DNA from 3 places in the Paenibacillus sp. FSL H8-0168 genome. Region 2 is predicted to be linked to each of the others. Evidence: riboswitches for the same ligand, from Rfam matches in the RefSeq annotation. Region 2 holds a riboswitch; each other region holds the start of a gene.

Region 1 (3,281 bases), 1.8 Mb from region 2:
GAAGACGCTAAAAGGGTTTCCGAAAAACTTCTTGTGGGGCGGGGCAACCGCAGCCAACCAATTGGAAGGCGCTTTTGACGTAGATGGAAAAGGATTGTCCAGCGCAGACATGGTTGCCTATGTACCCAAAGCAGAGCGCAAGAACGATCACGCTATAGAGATTTCGTCCGAACGACTCGAAGACATTTTGGCAGGCAAAGTCAATGCACGTTTTCCAAAGCGTGAAGGTGTAGACTTTTACCACCATTACAAAGAAGATATTGCATTATTCGCTGAAATGGGCTTTAAAGTATTTCGTATGTCCATCCACTGGTCGCGGATTTTCCCGAATGGCTATGATGCCGAGCCGAATGAAGCAGGATTGCAATTCTACGACAATGTATTTGATGAGCTGCGCAAGTATAATATTGAGCCCTTGGTAACATTGTCACATTACGAAACACCGCTAGGTCTGACTCAGAAGTATAATGGCTGGCTGGGACGTGAAGTCATACAGCATTACGTAAATTATGCCGAAACGGTGTTTACGCGCTATAAGGATAAAGTAAAATACTGGCTGACCTTTAATGAAATCAATGTAATGACCATGAGTCCGTTCACCGGTGGCGGTGTGGTTATTGACCGTGTAGAAAACAAACAACAAGCGATATATCAAGCATTGCATCATCAATTTGTAGCTAGTGCACTGGCGACCAAACGGGGACATGAGATCATCCCGGGCGCTCAGATCGGCTGTATGCTGGCACGTATTGAAAGCTATCCACATACGTGTAACCCAGAGGATATACTGAAAGCCCAGCATGAAAATCAGATGAACCTGTTCTTTACGGATGTGCATGCCCGTGGGGAATATTCTAACTACATGAATCGTTATTTTGAAGAAAATAATGTTGTAATACACACAGAACCAGGCGATGCCGAAATATTGAAAAATAATACGGTTGATTTTATCTCATTCAGCTACTATATGACCTTGACCGTATCTGCAGGTCCAGAAGGCGAAAAAGCAGCAGGAAACCTAATTGGTGGCGTGAAAAATCCGTATCTGCAGTCCTCCGACTGGGGCTGGCAGATCGATCCGATCGGCCTGCGTGTTACGCTGAATACGTTTTATGACCGCTATAAAAAGCCGCTGTTCATCGTGGAAAATGGTTTGGGTGCGTATGATAAGGTGGAAGAAGACGGCTCTGTGCATGACACGTATCGCATTGATTACTTGCGTCAGCATATTGCCCAAATGAAGGAAGCGATTGCCGACGGTGTTGATCTGATTGGTTACACCAGCTGGGGCCCTATCGACCTTGTGAGCATGTCTACTTCCGAAATGTCCAAGCGCTACGGATTTATTTACGTCGATCTGGATGATGACGGTAACGGAACGCTCAAACGCTCCAAAAAGGACTCTTTTAACTGGTATAAAAATGTGATAGCAACCAATGGTGAAGAATTGTAATTTCATATCATCTCGGGCGGGTATAGAAGAGGACATCCTAAGGATGCAATCTGCTGTACCCGCTTTTTTATAGACACAATAATAATATTTCAGAGGGCTTCACAAATTTTTCACTTGTAATAAGCTGAAAGTTTTCTGTATAATGAATAAAAATTTCATATGTCTGGTTGATGTTTGCGGGAGATGGAACGAAGGTTCCGACCGAAGGGGCAAAACTCTCAGGTGCTTAGGCTGATTACAGCAACAAGCGGGGACCGTAAACGGACAGAACTCTGGAGAGACCCTTAATTGGGCGCCGAAGGTGCACCGCAGATAACATCTGCTTAAACTCTCAGGCAAAAGGACAGAGACGCGAATAACCTGTGACAGGGAATGCCCTAGGCTTTTTTATGAGCTATTAGAGGTAGAAACCTGCACAAGATGGTTGTATTTTTTCGTGCCTTTAACCTCTCCAGGAGTCGAATCAGCGGATTTGACTCTTTTTTGTTTTCTAATATGCTGGAGGAGCGGGTTGAAATGAATTTGGTACATGTGTTAGAAGCGATTAGTAGCTGGATATGGGGGGCGCCTCTCATCATTCTTGTCATGGGAACGGGGTTATGGCTGACCATACGTTTGAAGATGCTGCAGGTATTCCGCCTGCCCCTAGCGATCAAGCTGATCGGTAAAGCCCCGAATGAAGGCAGCGGGGATGTAAGTAGTTTTGCGGCTTTGAGTACAGCGTTGGCGGCTACAGTTGGCACAGGAAGTATTGTCGGCGTAGCGACAGCCATTAAGCTGGGTGGGCCGGGTGCCTTGTTCTGGATGGTCGTTGCCGCCTTTTTTGGGATGGCGACAAAATATGCGGAAGGTGTACTTGCGGTAAAATACCGGGTGAAAGATAGGAATGGACAATTTTCCGGCGGCCCGATGTATTATATTGAGAAAGGTCTTGGACGCCGTTTTAAACCGCTGGCGATGCTGTTTGCTTTTTCGGGCATGCTGGTAGCGTTGTTCGGGATTGGAACGTTTCCGCAGGTCAAAGCGATTGTATCTTCGACCGAGAACAGCTTTGGCGTTCCGCCTATTGTAACGGCACTGATTATTGCGATCCTTACAGGACTGGTTACCATTGGAGGACTCAAAAGCATTGCCAAGGTATCGACGAAGGTCGTTCCTTTTAAAACAGGCTTGTACGTACTGATCTGTCTCATCGTACTGATTCGGTTTGCTGACCAACTTCCTGCCGCAATCGCGCTGGTGCTTCATTCGGCATTTTCAACTACATCTGCAACGGGCGGATTTGCCGGAGCTACGATTATGCTGGCGATGCGAAGTGGGGTAGCCAGAGGTATTTTTGCCAATGAGGCCGGATTGGGGAGCGCACCGATTGCAGCCGCAGCTGCTAAAACCAAATGGCCTGCGGAGCAAGGGCTAATTTCCATGACAGGCGTGTTTATTGATACGATGGTTATTTGTGTGATGACCGGATTGACGCTGCTGGTTAGCGGTGTGTGGAGCGGGCCTACCGATGCGGGCCTGATGACTCAGCAAGCATTTTCCAGCGCATTCCCGCTGGGGGCAGAACTGCTCACAATTATTCTGATTATGTTCGCGTTCACCACCATGCTCGGCTGGAACTATTACGGGGAACGCTGTGTTGAATACTTGCTTGGGGTCAAGTGGATTAAGCCATACCGTTATCTGTTCATTCTACTCGTTGCCGGGGGCGCGTTCATTAAACTGGATGCGATTTGGTTGCTGGCAGATATCTTTAACGCAATGATGGCTTTCCCGAACCTGATTGCACTGCTCGGCTTATCAGGAATTGTAGTTGCGGAAACCCGAA
Region 2 (3,281 bases):
CGCCTTCAATGACCCAATCTGCTGCTCCAGCGGTCTGTGCGTGCGTATTATCGAACAGCACCTTTTTGCCTTTTCCATCCGGCAATGTAGTACCGGGTTGACCCGGGTTGCCAGGTTCACCTGGTTCCCCTGGCTCGCTTCCGCTCACCAGTTCAACAGCGCTTGGACTTTTCACTCCACCAAAATTATTGTAGGCGCCGAGTGTACCCGTCACACGAATTTTGCTGCCGATCAGCTCAGGATGGCCTGACAGCCCAAATTGCCCTCTGTACGCTGAAGTCAGCTGTACATCCAATAGATTAGACGTATTACGTTCATTTGCCTGATCGGCAATCAGTACGTTAAAATCATTCGCGAACGGAGAAGAAAAGTTAGCCGTTTTCGATCCGGTAGCATGTCCGACGATGTAGCCTTCCACCGTCACCGTACCTCCACTGCTTTGGCCCTGAAGTGCTTCGGCTACTGTCAATGCTCCCTCTGCCTTGACCTGACCGAATGGAACGAAGATCCCGATCAGCAGTGATACGATTGCTGCTAGATGCAGCATCCCTTTTAAGCGTGAACCTGTGAACCGCAAGCCTTTTACCATACGTCAATATCCCTCCTATGTTTTCCATAAATGTACTTGTCCTTTATCAGATTAGCCGCCAATCTTCTAATTCCTTCCTGATTTCATCCATAATTATGTAAATTTTAATCTTTTTTATTGGAAACGCACCTGTTTATGTAAAAATTGAACCCTGTGATTGACACCGAGCACGGCATACATTACCCTAAGGAAGACATGTAGAACGGTATACGCGAATGAAGATGACGGGAGAGTCTGTCCAGGGAGCCTATACTCTGGCGGCACCGAAGGAGCAAGACGCCAGCACCCGGCTGGCGGATAATCTCTCAGGTCCATGTATCGTCATCTGACGCAACTCTGGAGAGAGCGCAAGCCACCCAAGGGGTAAGGCGGTAAGAACACCGCACGAAACTCTCAGGTAACGAGGACAGAGATAAGGGAAACTTCCTTATCCTGTCCTTTTTTGTGCTCACATTGTGCGTCAGCATTAGGAACCGTCATAACCGCGCAAAGACGCGGAAATACCATATAGTATGGTATTAGAACATACAGGGGGTCACACCATGCGTTTCAAAGATGTATTTTCTATTATCGGCCCGGCCATGACCGGACCTTCCAGTTCACACACCGCAGGCGCAGTGCGACTCGCACGCGTTGCCCGGCACTGGCTCGGAGAGCAGCCTGACCGTGCCCGCATGACATTATACGGTTCCTTTGCCGATACGTATAAAGGACACGGTACAGATCTGGCGCTCATCGCAGGACTGCTTAATTACGATACGGACGATCACCGGATTCCCGATGCCGAGCAATGGGCCGAACAAGCCGGGATGGCCGTGGAATTCGCCGTCAGCGGACTCCCCGCCCCTCATCCGAACACTGTCCGTTTCGAGCTGTGGAAGGGCGAGGATCAGCGTACACTGTTGGGCTCCTCCATCGGCGGCGGCAGCATCCATGTCCAGCAACTGAACGAATTCCGGGTCAATCTGACCGGGGAGCTGCCTACGCTGGTGCTTCTCCACTCGGATAAGCCCGGTACATTGGGCGCGATAACTTCAGCGCTGGGCGCGGCTCACATTAACATTGCCTATATGCACGTAGATCGCAAGGGCCGGGATGGTGAAGCACTCACCGCCATTGAAACGGACAGTTCTGCTCCAGCTGAACTAATTGCGGAACTGCGTTCTTTACCTCATATGTATGAAATTAAGATGATTAATTTGAAAAAAGGAGCTGAATCCGATGCGGTTTAGCCATCTGCATGAGATCAGCGCTTTATGCGCTGAAGAATCCACCACGATTGGCCGCTTGATGATTCAAGAGCAGGTGCAAGAAACGAATACAACGGAGGAAGAAATCTTTCGTCAAATGTCTGATTATTATGAAGTCATGAAGGAAGCCGTTCATCGCGGACAGACACAAGACACCGTATCCCGCAGTGGATTGACGGGCGGTGACGGCAAGCGCCTAGCCGAGTATCTGCGGGCAGGGGAAACCTGCTCCGGCGATGCCTCCGCGCTCGCCATGGCTTATGCCCTCTCCGTGTCGGAGGTTAATGCATCCATGGGTCGCATTGTCGCCACGCCCACTGCAGGGTCATGTGGGGTTATCCCAGGTGTTTTCATCAGTGCGCAGGAGCGGTTCGGATGGGATGATGAGCATATGGTGAACGGCCTGTTCGCCGCTGGGGCCATTGGCTACGTGATCGCCAACAACTCCTTCATTTCTGGCGCGGAAGGAGGCTGTCAGGCTGAGATTGGCTCAGCTATCGGGATGGCCGCTGGCGCTATGGTCGAGCTGCGCGGTGGTACGCCTGAACAGGCTGTTCACGCCGTGGGCCTCGCTCTTAAGAACACGCTCGGCCTGATTTGCGACCCCGTCGCCGGACTCGTGGAGATTCCGTGCATCGTGCGCAACGGGCTGGGAGCCGTGACTGCGCTTGCCGCAGCGGACATGGCTTTGGCGGGTGTGCGCAGCGCTATTCCGTCTGACGAAGTCATTGACGTCATGCTTGAAGTCGGCAGTGCGATGCCGTCGAAGCACCGCGAGACCGCCAAAGGCGGGTTGGCCCAGACGCCGACTGGCAAGCGTTTGACCGAATCACTTACACGCAACACACCGACCAAGAAAGATAAGTCATAATTTATATGCGGTGCCTCCTTAAAATAAAAGAGCAAGCCTATCGTCCTTGGACGTATGCTTGCTCTCTTTTTTACTGAACGGTTACCTGTACCTTCGTCATTTTACCTGCATATTTCACAGTAATTACAGCTTTACCCTTGCCCTGTGCCTTAATGTTACCGTCTTTGACGGTCGCAACAATAATTCTGGACGAGGACCAGACAGCCGGTTTGGAAACATCCTTCTCCGACTCATCCTTATACGTGGCTGTAGCCGTAACCTTAGCCAGCTGTCCTGCCTTCAAATTCAATGCGACTTCGTCTGTTTGCAGGTATTTAAGCGTATCAACATCCACGGGTACACTAATTACCTTCCCGCCAAACTTCGCCTGAATATTAGCTTTACCGTAGCTAACCGCAGTAACCTGACCCTTTTTAACAGTGGCTACCTTATAATTAGACGTTTTCCATTCAGCTTGGGCCGTAACGTCCTTTTCTTTACCATCACTCGATTTAACCACAATCGCGATGGTTTTTTGATCTCCAGATTTGAGCGATAGCGCGATTGCATCCGCTTCAATCTTTTGCGCTAC
Region 3 (3,281 bases), 2.0 Mb from region 2:
ATACGATAAGCTGTTTACGGCGGGTAGCTGCGGCGGACAGTGAGCCCGCTTCCGCCAGTGCAGTCGCTCCGTCGTACATGCTGGCATTAGCTACAGCCATGCCCGTCAGTTCGCAAATATACGACTGAAACTCGAAAATGGCTTGTAGCTCGCCTTGGCTTACTTCCGGCTGATAGGGGGTGTAGGCTGTATAGAATTCCGAGCGTGAAGTGATGTGCTGGATGACAGACGGAATATGATGATCATAAATTCCTGCGCCAAGAAAGCTGGCATGTGTGTCTGTATTGGCGTTGTGTCCGGCCAGCTCGGCCAAATGTCGGGTCAAGGCTCTCTCGTCGAGCCGAGAAGAAAGAGGAAGTTCCCCTTGATATCGAATGGCCTCTGGAATGTCACTGAATAAATCATCGATGGATGAAACGCCGACCACACGCAGCATTTCGGTTTGATCCTGTTCAGTCATAGGGAGATAACGATGCTGCTTCATAGGTTCTTGGCTCCTTTCGAAAAGCAAAATTTAAATCGTAAATTAGCTAATAAAAAAGTGTGAGATGAAAACCCGGAAGTTCATATCTGACATGTTTGCTTTATTGAAATGAAGAGAGTTTAAGATCGGCGCAGGCGTTTATAAAAGGGGGCTGCCACCACCTCGGCACGCAGGCGTTTGCCACGAATCTCAACCTCCAGCGGTGTGGAGAGGGCGCTAAAACGACTGTCTATCAAGGCGAGGCCGAGATTACGCTTCAAGGTGGGCGACTGAGTTCCCGTTGTGACCTCACCGATGTGTTGACCTTCTGCGAATACCGGATAATGGGCGCGTGGGATACCGCGATCCATCATTTCCAGCCCGATCAATTTGCGAGGAATCCCTTGATCTTTCTGACGTTGCAGTGCTTCTCTACCGATAAAATCTCCCTTATTCAGCTTGACGAAGAACCCTAGACCGGCTTCGAGTGGTGAAATCGTGGAAGATAACTCCTGTCCGTACAGCGGCAACCGTGCCTCAAAGCGTAGGGTATCCCGAGCACCAAGTCCAGCGGGAATCAGTCCATACGACTCACCGGAACGAAGCAAACCCTCCCATACGGCTGGTGCTTCCGCGGCAGGTACGTAAAATTCAAAACCGTCTTCACCCGTATATCCGGTTCGTGAGACGAGTGCTTTTGCTCCGAACAATGGCACATTCTCATGGAAGCGGAAAGATGCCAGATTCGTAATGTCCGTATCTGCCACGGCTGCGGCAATACGTGCTGCTTCCGGTCCTTGCAACGCCAGCAATGCTATCGCATCAGACACATTCTCCATGTGAACGGATGCAGGCATATGGCGAATTAGCCAATCCCAATCCTTATCGATGTTAGAGGCGTTCACAACGAGCATGTAGCGCTCCGGCCCTTTGCAGTAAACAAGCAGGTCGTCTACTACCCCTCCATCGGGGTAACACAGGAGTGAATATTGTGCCTGACCTGGTTCCAACTGGCTAACATCATTCGTGGTCACCCTTTGCAGAAAAGCTTCGGCCTCTTTGCCTTCAACCAAAAATTCGCCCATATGCGATACATCGAATAAACCCGCACGTTGCCGGACGGCCTCATGCTCCTTTTGAATGCCGCTAAACTGAACGGGGAGCTCCCAGCCGCCAAAGTCAATACAACGAACCCCAGACTGCGTCCCGTAGGACGAATATAGCGGTGTTTTTCGCAAATTAGTCATTTTTCCACTCCTATCGGGTGTGATCGGCTAAACAAAAAAGACAGGCCGAAAAAAACGTATAGACGGCAGTCTACACTCTTTTTTCAGCTCTGTCCTTGATACCAGAAAGTTACCCCGGTATGTACCGGGTTTCCCCTTGGGTGATCCGCTCCAATAGCGAATGCTCTCCAGAGATGCGTCCGGCAGAGGTCCTTTTGCCTGAGAGATTCACCTGCAATGCAGGCTTACTCCTTCGGCGCTACCTTCGGGATCAACAGTATATTACCTGGCTTTGCAGATAACAACTTGATCCGATTCGCGTGCAACTTATGTCTCATAAGCGGCAACAGCTATGCGAATCTTTTTGGCAGTCTCTCCCTCCGCGTTCATCCGCGTTTGCAGTTGTCGGGGTGTTTCCCAAAGCATTTGCTATAACCCATTAATACGCAAATTCATTCGAAATGTCAATAAAAATGTCATCAAAAACAATAGAAAAAACATTTAATATATAAATAAGGATATGTAAGCGTTTGTTATAAGTTATCATATTTTTATATAGTACGCCATATGAGGTCATATGAAGTATTTTTGTTAGTATTATTGACATGAGTGTTCCTGTTGTCATAATCTTAACCTGTCTAATACAGGTGAGCAAAAGCGATTTTATTCATATGGAAGCGAGGGGAACAGGATGGGTGAAGTAAAGCAGCAACTTTGGTATACAGACGAACATGAGTGGGTTCAGCGCACAGAGAATGGAACGTTGCGGATTGGTATTACAGACTTTGCACAGCATCAACTGGGTGATATTGTTTTTGTAGAATTACCGGAGGCGGGAGTAACGATTGAGCAGGGAGCGGAGATCGGTACGATTGAATCGGTGAAGACGGTATCCGACCTTTTTGCCCCGGTGACGGGAACCGTATTAAAAGTGAATGAAGCGCTGGAAAGTACGCCTGAGCTAGTAAATGAATCTCCCTATGAAAAAGGTTGGATGATCGAAGTAGAGATGGGTAAAGATGTGGAGGAAGCATTGGGCAAGCTACTGTCTGCGGATCAATACGAGCAGTTGATTTCCGATGAGCAGTAATGGAGCAATGTAGTATGGAATAAGAGTGTTATTTGTCTGCTCGATTTTTGTATACAACAGTCGCTATGATTTGACATAGCGGCTATTTTTTTGTCTTTTTTCAGACGTAATTACGTGTTTTATTCTGATGTAGAGAGTTGTCCCTATAGTAAGAATCATATATAAACCAGCACGGTTTTTCGACTAATTTCTATAGCTACAGGTCATATTAAGAAGAATTATGCAGGTCTAATACCTTCTCGGATAATTTAAATTTAAATGTTGTCATCAACGTTCATGACGAAAGTACGTTTTCATTTCGTTGATGAAGATAGCGCTGTCATTTAGTATGAATTTTAAGAAAAGGTAGTGATGCTTACCTACAAGGAGGATTTGAATATGAGTACATTGGACGCAAAGCCAAGTTCAAAAGGAGGCACTCGTGTCGCCGTACAGCGTTTTGGCCGTTTTCTCAGCGGTATGGTTATGCCCAATATGGGAGCCTTTATCGCGTGGGGATTGA

Evidence for each region. A riboswitch is a leader RNA that binds a small molecule or an ion and turns the genes downstream of it on or off. The one in region 2 is predicted to bind glycine.
Region 1: another riboswitch for glycine. It lies ahead of MHI21_RS19685 (sodium:alanine symporter family protein); the one in region 2 lies ahead of sdaAB (L-serine ammonia-lyase, iron-sulfur-dependent subunit beta).
Region 3: another riboswitch for glycine. It lies ahead of gcvT (glycine cleavage system aminomethyltransferase GcvT); the one in region 2 lies ahead of sdaAB (L-serine ammonia-lyase, iron-sulfur-dependent subunit beta).

What each region holds. Positions count from the first base shown of each region.
Region 1 covers NZ_CP151948.1:4,465,256-4,468,536, reverse strand. Annotated here, with positions in the region: gene MHI21_RS19690 (glycoside hydrolase family 1 protein) at 1-1,453, shown strand, start outside; glycine riboswitch at 1,716-1,810, shown strand; gene MHI21_RS19685 (sodium:alanine symporter family protein) at 1,970-3,281, shown strand, end outside.
Region 2 covers NZ_CP151948.1:479,745-483,025, reverse strand. Annotated here, with positions in the region: gene MHI21_RS02225 (DUF6359 domain-containing protein) at 1-589, opposite strand, end outside; glycine riboswitch at 805-920, shown strand; gene sdaAB (L-serine ammonia-lyase, iron-sulfur-dependent subunit beta) at 1,132-1,821, shown strand; gene sdaAA (L-serine ammonia-lyase, iron-sulfur-dependent, subunit alpha) at 1,811-2,710, shown strand; gene MHI21_RS02210 (Ig-like domain-containing protein) at 2,781-3,281, opposite strand, start outside.
Region 3 covers NZ_CP151948.1:4,279,446-4,282,726, reverse strand. Annotated here, with positions in the region: gene gcvPA (aminomethyl-transferring glycine dehydrogenase subunit GcvPA) at 1-484, opposite strand, end outside; gene gcvT (glycine cleavage system aminomethyltransferase GcvT) at 604-1,710, opposite strand; glycine riboswitch at 1,887-2,079, opposite strand; gene gcvH (glycine cleavage system protein GcvH) at 2,381-2,779, shown strand; gene MHI21_RS18845 (PTS mannitol transporter subunit IICB) at 3,158-3,281, shown strand, end outside.